3 regions of the Desulfitobacterium sp. THU1 genome follow, and region 2 is predicted to be linked to each of the others. Evidence: a T-box and tRNA genes for the amino acid it is inferred to sense, from the RefSeq annotation. Region 2 holds a T-box; the other regions hold tRNA genes.
What was found. A T-box is a leader RNA that pairs with one kind of tRNA and senses whether it is charged. The one in region 2 lies ahead of thrS (threonine--tRNA ligase), so its partner is inferred to be a tRNA-Thr.

Region 1 (3,284 bases), on a different contig from region 2:
TAGAAAGTCAGTAGCGGTTATGATCTGCACTTCAGGGAGCAATTCTTCTTGCTTAAAGCCCATTACATCCACAGAGAGCTTGCAGCCATAGAATTTTACGCCCTTTTTCCGTGCTCCATTGAGAAAGGCGGTAAGAGGTGGAGTGTCATCATCTTCCATCATTTCTTTGAGCATGGCTTTACCCAGCCCCGCCATATTCATACGGGAAAGAGGCAAATCTTCGATTCCCTTGGGAGTGACCAAGCCAAACATCTGCTCAAAAAGGGTTTTATCTTCGAAAGTCATTTTACCAGGGTCCCGTACTAGAGTTAGTCCCCAAAAAGCAAAAAACATGGTGACATCCATGCCCATTTCCCGCCCGGAATTGGCAAGGACTAAACCAGCGAGTGCCTTATCGTAATCACCACTGAACATAAGGAGGGTCATTTTCTTATTTTTAGCTAGGTCCGTGGAGGGGCCGCCCGAGTTGGATTCTGGTTCTTCAGCTAGTTTAGATGGGATGGTTGTTTTTTGTTGTGTATCCATGGTCTGGACCTCCCTGAAATTCAAATTGTCTAACGTTGTCAAGGGCAAAATCGCCTCTTAACGAAGTCACGTTCAAAAGTCCCATTCAGAAAGTACGCTGGAAGATTGCTGCCGACTCCCCGCTTAGCAACTCTTCCACGCTATCGATTCCTAGTTGTTGAAGCAACTCAAGGACATAGGGGTTATCTGCAGGAGTCGGGGCATCGGCCGCCGCCCCGTAATTGTTTACTAATGCAGTACCTTTGTCGGTTTGAAGTAAAGCCTTGGGGCCACCGACGCAACCGCCTATGCAACCCATCCCTTCGTAGAAGTTTGCCCTAATATCATCGTTCATAATGTCGCTTAGCATAGCCTTGCATTCCTTGATTCCGTCTGCCTGGATCGACTTAATCTTCACCGGTTTATCCGGTCGGATCCGGTTTAAAGTATCAGAGATGGATTTTGATACGCCGCCGGTGCGGGCATATATTCTACCACTGGTAGAGGAGTGTTCACTGGGGATATCCTCCATATCTTCAGGATGGATATCCGTAGCTTCGAAAATCTGCTTGAGCTCATGAAAGGTGAGGACTGCATCCACTGCATCCCGAATATCGGGCTCCTTGGCCTCTGCCTTCTTGGCAATACAAGGGCCGATAAATACAGTTTTAGCACAGGGATGCATACGTTTAATACCACGCCCGCAGGCCACCATAGGGGAAACAGAAGGGGAGATATGGGGGACGAGCTTATCGTAAACTTTTTTGACCATACCCACCCAGATCGGACAACAGCAGCTGGTTAGAACAAAGTCCTTATCCGTTTTAACATGCTTATCAAATTCCAAGGCTTCTTTTAAACTTAAGACGTCGGCAAAGAGTGCCACTTCCACCATTCCGTAAAAACCCAAATGCTTCAAGGCCGCACGGAGCTTACCCATTGTAACTTCACTGCCGAATTGCCCAATAATGGCGGGAGCGACCATGGCGTAGACGGGAACTTCCTTCCCTTGCAAAAGTTCAACAAGCGGGATGAATTCTTTTTTATCAACTAAACTATCGAGGGAGCAGGTCTCAATACATTCGCCACAATGGGTGCAGTTACGGTCTTGAATGACTACATGGCCCTCCATATCACGGACCACTGCATCAAAAAGGCAGGCCGCTTCGCAATTGTGATTTTCATCAACGCTTCCCATATCACAAGATTTGACTTGAAACACAACCTTATCTGGGTCGCCCTTGCCTAAGGCATACTGAACGTAATGTTTAGTATGCTCATCCCCTGCAGACTCGATAGCATCGATTTCCTCTTGAAGATTTCCCTGGTAAGAGGCTTTGACCAAGCGGCCGAAGATTTCTTCATAAGTTGGACTCATTATTTGCCCTCCCTTTTATTAGAAATTAGTATACCCCTAACCTGCTTTGCTAACTCTGAAGATAGAAATTCACTTGGAAAAATTTTTATTGATTTTAATGTTGAAAAAGTTTTTGCCTTATGCTATTATAAGTTCTGTCGCAAGACAAGCCGATGTAGCTCAATTGGTAGAGCAGCTGATTTGTAATCAGCAGGTTACAGGTTCGAGTCCTGCCATCGGCTCCATATTAAACATTACACCGCAAAGAGTTGCGGTGTTTTTTATTATTCAATCATTAGAGATTTTCGAGAGCTTCTCTTTTGGAACTTATCTGTACAAGCCGCATAGTATGAAGTAGTGAGTACAATAAAACCTATGAAAGGGGAGAAAAAATTGGCTTCATTAACAACCGGCTTGATTGAAAACACACCAGTATCTGGTATTAGGCCAACTACAACGTTTACAGTAAAAGCAACCAATGATGATGTACTTGAAGCAACAATTCAAATAGAGGGATATTTCGTGACAGGGACAACGAAGACAAAATATGCCTTGGAGTTATTTGATCTAGCTTCTGGAGAGGTTGCATCGAAGACCTTCTTCGCCGAATTTGATGAATTTGAATTTAATTTTTTCACTAGTTCTGATGCCATAAAGATTTCCGCATGGGGGAAGGATGCTGCTGGAGAACTGACGACAGCTCATCGTTTAGTACCTGCAGAACTCGACCCGATATGGACGGTCAACGGAGTTACAGGAACGACGGGAGCCACAGGGGCTACCGGTGCAGACGGAGCAGTCGGACCGACAGGAACGACGGGGGCTACAGGAGCTACCGGGGCAGACGGGGCAATCGGAGCAACGGGGGCTACAGGAGCTACCGGGGCAGACGGGGCAATCGGAGCAACGGGAGCCACAGGAGCTACCGGGGCAGACGGGGCAATCGGAGCAACGGGAGCCACAGGAGCTACCGGGGCAGACGGGGCAATCGGAGCAACGGGAGCCACAGGAGCTACCGGGGCAGACGGGGCAATCGGACCAACAGGATCGACGGGGGCCACAGGGGCTACCGGGGCAGACGGGGCAATCGGAGCAACGGGAGCCACAGGAGCTACCGGGGCAGACGGGGCAATCGGACCGACGGGAGCCACAGGGGCTACCGGTGCAGACGGAGCAGTCGGTCCAACAGGAGCGACGGGGGCTACAGGAGCTACAGGGGCAGATGGAGCAGTCGGACCAACAGGAGCGACGGGAGCCACAGGAGCTACAGGGGCAGACGGAGCAGTCGGACCGACAGGAACGACGGGAGCCACAGGGGCCACAGGTGCAGACGGGGCAATCGGACCGACAGGAGCGACGGGAGCCACAGGAGCTACCGGGGCAGACGGAGCAATCGGACCGACAGGAGCTACAGGAGCCACAG
Region 2 (3,284 bases):
TTCCACACTGCCAGGTCCGACCTAAGCTATCCCGGAGATGGAAGTCGATTTTCGGTCCGTAGAAGGCTCCGTCTCCTGGGTTGATTTTATAATTAATCTTCTTCGCGTCTAAGGCTTCCTGTAGAGCGTTAGTGGCCATTTCCCAAGTCTCATCCGCTCCCATGGAGTCTTCAGGACGTGTGGAGAGCTCCACATGGTACTCGAAACCAAAAACCTTATAGAAATGATCGACGAGATCAATGACACCACTGATTTCATCTTTGATCTGGGAAGGAAGCATAAAGATATGGGCATCGTCTTGGGTAAAGTTGCGCACCCGCAAGAGTCCATTCAAAGCTCCCGATAGTTCATGACGATGGACTAAGCCCAGCTCGCCCATTCGAATAGGGAGATCCCGATAGCTTCTGAGTCTTTGCTTATACATGATCATCCCACCGGGGCAGTTCATGGGCTTGACTGCAAAATCTTCCTCGTCAATCTTAGTGGTATACATATTGTCTTTGTAATGATCCCAGTGTCCCGAGTTTTCCCATAGTTCGCGGCTGAGAATGATCGGAGTCTTAATCTCCTGATACCCCCGGCGGCGATGCTCTTGACGCCAGAAATCTTCTAATTGGTTGCGCAGAATCATCCCTTTAGGATGGAAGAAGGGGAAGCCCGGTCCTTCATCATGGAGGCTGAATAGATCCAGCTCCACACCCAACCTGCGGTGGTCACGGCGTTTTGCCTCTTCAAGCTTGAAGAGGTAATCATCCAAGTCTTCCTTTTTAGCCCAGACCGTACCATAGATCCGTTGCAGCATTTTGTTCTTCTCGCTACCCCGCCAATACGCACCGGCTAAATTCATCAGCTTAAAGGCCTTCACCACCCCGGTAGCTGGGATATGGGGACCGGCACAAAGATCTGTAAAATTACCTTGTGTATAGAGTGAAATAACCGCATCATCCGGAAGACCTTCGATCAGTTCGACTTTATACTTTTCGCCTTTGGCACCGAAGTATTCGAGAGCTTCGCTACGGGAAACCTCCTTGCGCGAATAGGCATTGTTCTCTTTAATCAGGCGGCGCATTTCGGCCTCGATCTTTTCCAGATCATCCGGCGTAAATACATGTTCAGAATCTAAATCATAATAAAACCCGTTGGCAATAGCCGGCCCAATACCAAATATCGTGCCGGGGAAAAGATTCTGCACTGCTTGAGCCATGATATGAGAGGTCGAGTGGCGCAAAACCTCTAAGCCCTCCTCACTATCGGCTGTGATGATTTCCACCTCTGCATCCTCTTGCAAGGGGAAGGATAAATCCTTCAGCTTACCATCCACTTTACCTGCTACAGCAGCCTTCGCTAGACCTCTGGAGATAGAGGCTGCTAATTCCATGAGGCTCTTGCCGGCTTCGATTTCGCGAATCGAGCCATCCTTTAAAGTAATCTTTACCATCTTCGTTAACTCCTTTTTCAAATTTTCTAACCCATTTGTCGAAGATTCTTTAGTCAAATATTATCCTACAGTCCTATACTCTTGGAATTAATACAAAAAGCCCTCATCCCATATGGGACGAGAGCATTATTCCCGTGGTTCCACCCAAGTTAAAGCCTCCGGACCGACGAATCCCTTGTGGGGCATTCACGGCCTGATACTTTCTCTTTGCTCCCTTAACGCGGGCAGACGTCCGAGCCTACTCAGCTTCAACTCAGCACTCCGGGGTGGTTTTCTTCCGCTTCTTCATGAGAGACGCTTTCAGCCACGGCATCTCCTCTCTTACATAAAAACAAAGCAAAATACTTTCCCCATCATTGTTTTAAATAATTATATCGACCCTGAAAAGCTTTGTCAAATCTTCTCACAGATAGAACAGCTACCACTGCAATAGCTGACACGTCCTGCAAAAACTTGGCAGATGGTTTGCAAAGTATCCTGATACCCTTCATAACGAATATGCAACACAATTTCCCGCGGAGCCACAGCGATTAAGGCACTGACAAGCATATCTTCATAGGTCAGCTCTTGCGAAGAATCCATGAAGAACAAATCATCCATGGTCTTCTTGGTCATCCTTTTGCCTTCTTCATTATAAAGGTTGAATTTGCCTTGCTTTGTAATGCCCACATGCAAGGTATGAATACGAGGCTCTTGAGAATCTACAAAGTGTTTGAGCAAGTTGATGAACTCCACATACTCGGTGGCGATAACATGCTCATTAACTACATAGCTGACTGCTTTATTGATTTCTTCCTTATAACCCTTAGCCCGGAAGCGCAAAAAACCTTCCATATCGAAGAGGGGCTGTGCCTCCAGGCATTTTACGATTTGATTGACTAAGGACGCTTTGCGATGGATCCGGTAGCCCTTCCACTCTCGTGATTCTTCGTTGAGGTACTGGAGAGCTTTTTCAAAGACCTGCACGACTTCTTCTCGTTTCATTTTAAATTTTCTTCTTAATAACCAGCGTATATGATCCTTTTCCCAGTGGAGTAGGATTGTTTCAGCGATGGCATTAGCTAAATAGTAGCTATGAATTTTTTGGGTGATCTCTTGATCCCTTTCATCCTCTATAGCTTCCATTTGAAACTCGCAATCAATTAACCAGCGCTTCCCTTGCTGATACTCGTGAAGCACAACCGGTAGGTTCTCTTCCTCTTGGAGCTGACGAAGGCGCTCGTAGATGCTTTCTCGATAATATTGTGTACCAACCTGAACGGAGTGTTGTTCCAACCTAGCATCCCCTCCATAGTAGAGTATATGAGCAAGGTTTGCTCATATTTCGGCTTCAAACGAAATACTCTAGCTATTTCGAGAAACCATATATTCCCTACTATTGCCAGGTTGTGACATCCTTATTCCTTCATCTGATTATGCCAGAGGAATGCATGCATCGGGGTTATACTATCTGACAATACAAAAAGGCCTGACAGCAAATTGGCAAGCGCTTGCCAATTTGTGGTCAGGCCTAAACATTTTTATCTTGTAATGCGAATAAATTCTTTAATTCCAAAATCACTCTTCAGAATATGATCAAGTACCCAGTCGAAAATAAAATTCAAAAGCTTGCGCGTATGTCCATCTTGGTCGTGGTCAATAGCATCTAAATCAATGTTTTCGATCTCTTTGATAAAATCATCATGGGCAACTTTCTGCTTGAAGTATCCCGGATACTTGATTTTCAACATATAGTCTTCTTCAGTTTTAAAATGGTAAATGGTATAGTCCTTGAGCTCTAAGATAATTGTCACGATCTTGTCGTACTTATCCGGTAGCAGGTAGTTTTCTAATAAGTCATAGATTT
Region 3 (3,284 bases), on a different contig from region 2:
TGGTGACGGTTTCCGGAGCCTCCAATGTGACAGGCCATCGAAATCCGATTCATAAGATTGCAGAACTAGCCCATCGTTATGGAGCAAAGATTTGCGTCGATGGAGCTCAGCTAGTTCCCCATGCTCCAGTCGATATGCGTCCAAGCCATTCCCCTGAACATATTGATTTTTTAGCCTTCTCAGCCCATAAAATGTATGCACCCTTCGGAATCGGAGTTTTGATTGGTCCACGGGCATTTTTTGAACAAGGAGCTCCGGATTATACGGGCGGAGGGACAGCCCAACTGGTGACGCCTGACCGGATACTTTGGGAGGATGCACCTCATAAAGAAGAAGCCGGAACGCCTAATCTGATGGGGGTCGTCGCCCTTGTTGCTGCGATCCGGACCCTAAGCGCTCTTGGCATGAAAAAGGTGTTACAGCATGAAGAAGAATTATTGGGATACGCCTATGAACGTCTGCGTTGGATGGATGGCCTAGTGTTTTATGGGGGAATCCCTCTTAATCAACAACAACTCTCGCAAAGGATTGGAGTTATACCCTTCAATGTGGAAGGACTATTTCATGAAGATGTGGCCGAGCTTCTCGCTCGCGAGGGAGGAATCGCTGTACGCAATGGTTGCTTTTGTGCCCAACCCTATGTTCAGAGGCTTCTGCATATCTCTAAGCAGGAGCTGGACCAACACATGGCTAATCCCTCCTTGCCTCATCCAGGAATGGTTAGAGTGAGCCTTGGCCTTTACAACACTAAAGAAGAAATTGATACTTTCATTGATATATTAGGGCGAATTGTCAGTGCTAGATCAAGATCCTTACGCTCGGTGAGGGTGGGATATTAAAGTAAGTACAATCCTATTCTGTGGAATAGATATTTTTTCAGTAATTTGCTACAACATTTCACAAATCGTTCACAAACTAGCAACATATTGCTCACTTTTATGGGCTATTATATAACCATACCTTTTCCTTTTAGCCTCCTTTGAAGATATATATTTTCTTCCCCTGTCAGAAATGGCAGGGTCTTATTTTTTTATGTACATAAGTCTAATACATTGAATGGAACATGACCTTGTGAAAATGAAAAGAATCCCCACGTCTGGGGATTCTCACTGCGCAAGTCCAGAAGATAAAGCGCCAGTTATTGTATGGCTTTGATTACTTTATTTCCTGACTCTTACAAAAAAGTATCATGGGACATGCTTAAAGTCAATCTTTTCAACAAAAATAGACATCAAAATATACGAATTTTCTCAAATAAGCAAAAATAGAGCTTATAATTGAGAATAGGCGAGCATCTGTGCACATGATCTTGAAACATCACAGTACCAAAGACCCGGTCTATGACAGTTGACTTCCCAAAGAAAATCAGGTAGAATTACAGTCGTTAAAAAAATGCCAATGTGGCTCAGGGGTAGAGCAGCTCACTCGTAATGAGCAGGTCGTCGGTTCGATTCCGACCATTGGCTCCAGTAGGATTTCGGCACCGCAAATTTGCGGTGTTTTTTTTATTTAGGAGATAAACGTATAATGTAACAAAGGCCGTTGCAAACAGAAATTTATCCTGTTGCAATGGCCTTTGCAATAAATTATGTCTAAAGTCTACGATTATTTGTCCCTGTTACGGCTACCTGCTCCGGAATGGCCGCGTGTGCCCGTTGAGTTACCACGAGAATTTCCTTTGCCTTGTCTGCCGCGATAGTTTCCACCGGGTCCGCCATCGCGATAACTTCCGCGTCGATCCCTAGCATATCCACCTTGATCGGGACGTCCTTGATTACCTTTTACTCGTAAAGGGGCGACTCCTGTCAATTCGGTTACAGCCTGAACAGGCTCCTTTGTCATTATTTTCAAGGCTGCGGATAGCAAAGTCACCGAATCCGTATCTTCCAATAAATTTTCGGCTAGGTGTTTATAATTTTGGAGGTCTTCCTCTGCTATGACGCGTAGTATTTTTTCTATGGTAACCCGTTGCTGAACTTCGATAGCTTCGATCATAGTAGGAATATTTTTGCGGGTTATTTTACGTTTGGTAAGCTGCTCAATCAGCCTTAGATGACCTATTTCCCGAGGGGTGACAAAGGTTACAGCCAGGCCTGTTTTTCCCGCTCTGCCTGTACGACCAATCCGATGCACATAGCTTTCCGGATCTTGCGGGATATCGAAGTTATAGACATGGGTTACGCCACTTATATCCAACCCTCGAGCTGCAACATCTGTAGCGACCAAGACTTCGATGGAACCGTCTTTGAATTGTCTCATGACGCTATCCCGTTTGCTCTGAGATAAATCTCCATGAATTCCTTCCGCTGAATAGCCCCGTTTATTCAAGGCTTCGGAAAGCTCATCCACTCGACTTTTTGTCCGTCCAAAAACAATGGATAAATCAGGAGATTGAATATCTAACAAGCGGCAAAGAACATCGAATTTCATCTTTTCCGGTACTTCAATGTAATCTTGTTCAATGTTAGCAACCGTAACCTCTTTGCCCTTTATGCTAATGAGCTCTGGATCTTTCATGAATTTTTGGGCGAGAATTTGGATTGGCCTTGGCATGGTCGCCGAGAACAGCAAGGTTTGACGTGCTTCTGGGATTTCTTGAAGTATGGTTTCGATATCCTCTACGAAACCCATGTTCAGCATTTCATCGGCCTCATCCAAAATAACCATATTAATATTTTGGAGTCGGATGGTCCGTCTACGCATATGATCCATGAGACGACCCGGTGTCGCTACAATAATATGGGGTCTTTTTTTCAGCGCCCTAATCTGGCGATCAATCTCTTGCCCACCGTAAATCGGCAACGTGCGGATTCCTTTAAACTGACCGATTTTATTGAGTTCTTCAGCGACCTGTACTGCTAATTCACGAGTGGGGGTAAGTACAATCCCTTGAATATCTTCCGATGTTTCGGCGATTTTTTGAATCAAAGGGATTCCAAAGGCCGCTGTTTTTCCCGTACCCGTTTGAGCTTGACCGATTACATCCTTACCTTTTAAGGCAAGGGGTATTGTTTGCTCTTGGATCGGTGTGGCTTCTTCGAAGCCCATATTAATCACCGATTTAAGTAATGGCTCAGATAAGCCGAGTTCTTTAAAGGTTGACATAATAATTTTAATCTCCTTTTTGTATCTATATTGATGTAGTTTTCCAATTCGACCAAGATCTAATACAAGGCCTTATCTAGAATAGTATACCACCTAGGGGTGTCAAGGGATATATAAGCCTTTCACCGCTCTTGAAAAAGCTTCAACTCCGCGTTTAATCGTGTTGCTTCCCTATAATC

Region 1: it encodes a tRNA-Thr, which carries the amino acid that the T-box ahead of thrS (threonine--tRNA ligase) is inferred to sense. The anticodon was not compared.
Region 3: it encodes a tRNA-Thr, which carries the amino acid that the T-box ahead of thrS (threonine--tRNA ligase) is inferred to sense. The anticodon was not compared.

Annotation. Positions count from the first base shown of each region.
Region 1 covers NZ_JBBWUA010000027.1:31,492-34,775, forward strand. Annotated here, with positions in the region: gene AAC978_RS15310 (DsrE/DsrF/DrsH-like family protein) at 1-525, opposite strand, end outside; gene AAC978_RS15315 ([Fe-Fe] hydrogenase large subunit C-terminal domain-containing protein) at 611-1,882, opposite strand; tRNA gene AAC978_RS15320 (tRNA-Thr) at 2,031-2,106, shown strand; partial or broken gene AAC978_RS15325 (hypothetical protein) at 2,255-3,284, shown strand, end outside.
Region 2 covers NZ_JBBWUA010000023.1:29,450-32,733, reverse strand. Annotated here, with positions in the region: gene thrS (threonine--tRNA ligase) at 1-1,438, opposite strand, end outside; T-box leader at 1,549-1,804, opposite strand; gene ytxC (putative sporulation protein YtxC) at 1,832-2,713, opposite strand; gene AAC978_RS14385 (bacteriohemerythrin) at 2,959-3,284, opposite strand, start outside.
Region 3 covers NZ_JBBWUA010000027.1:25,592-28,875, forward strand. Annotated here, with positions in the region: gene AAC978_RS15275 (aminotransferase class V-fold PLP-dependent enzyme) at 1-839, shown strand, start outside; tRNA gene AAC978_RS15280 (tRNA-Thr) at 1,395-1,469, shown strand; gene AAC978_RS15285 (DEAD/DEAH box helicase) at 1,606-3,105, opposite strand; gene AAC978_RS15290 (DUF3021 family protein) at 3,228-3,284, opposite strand, start outside.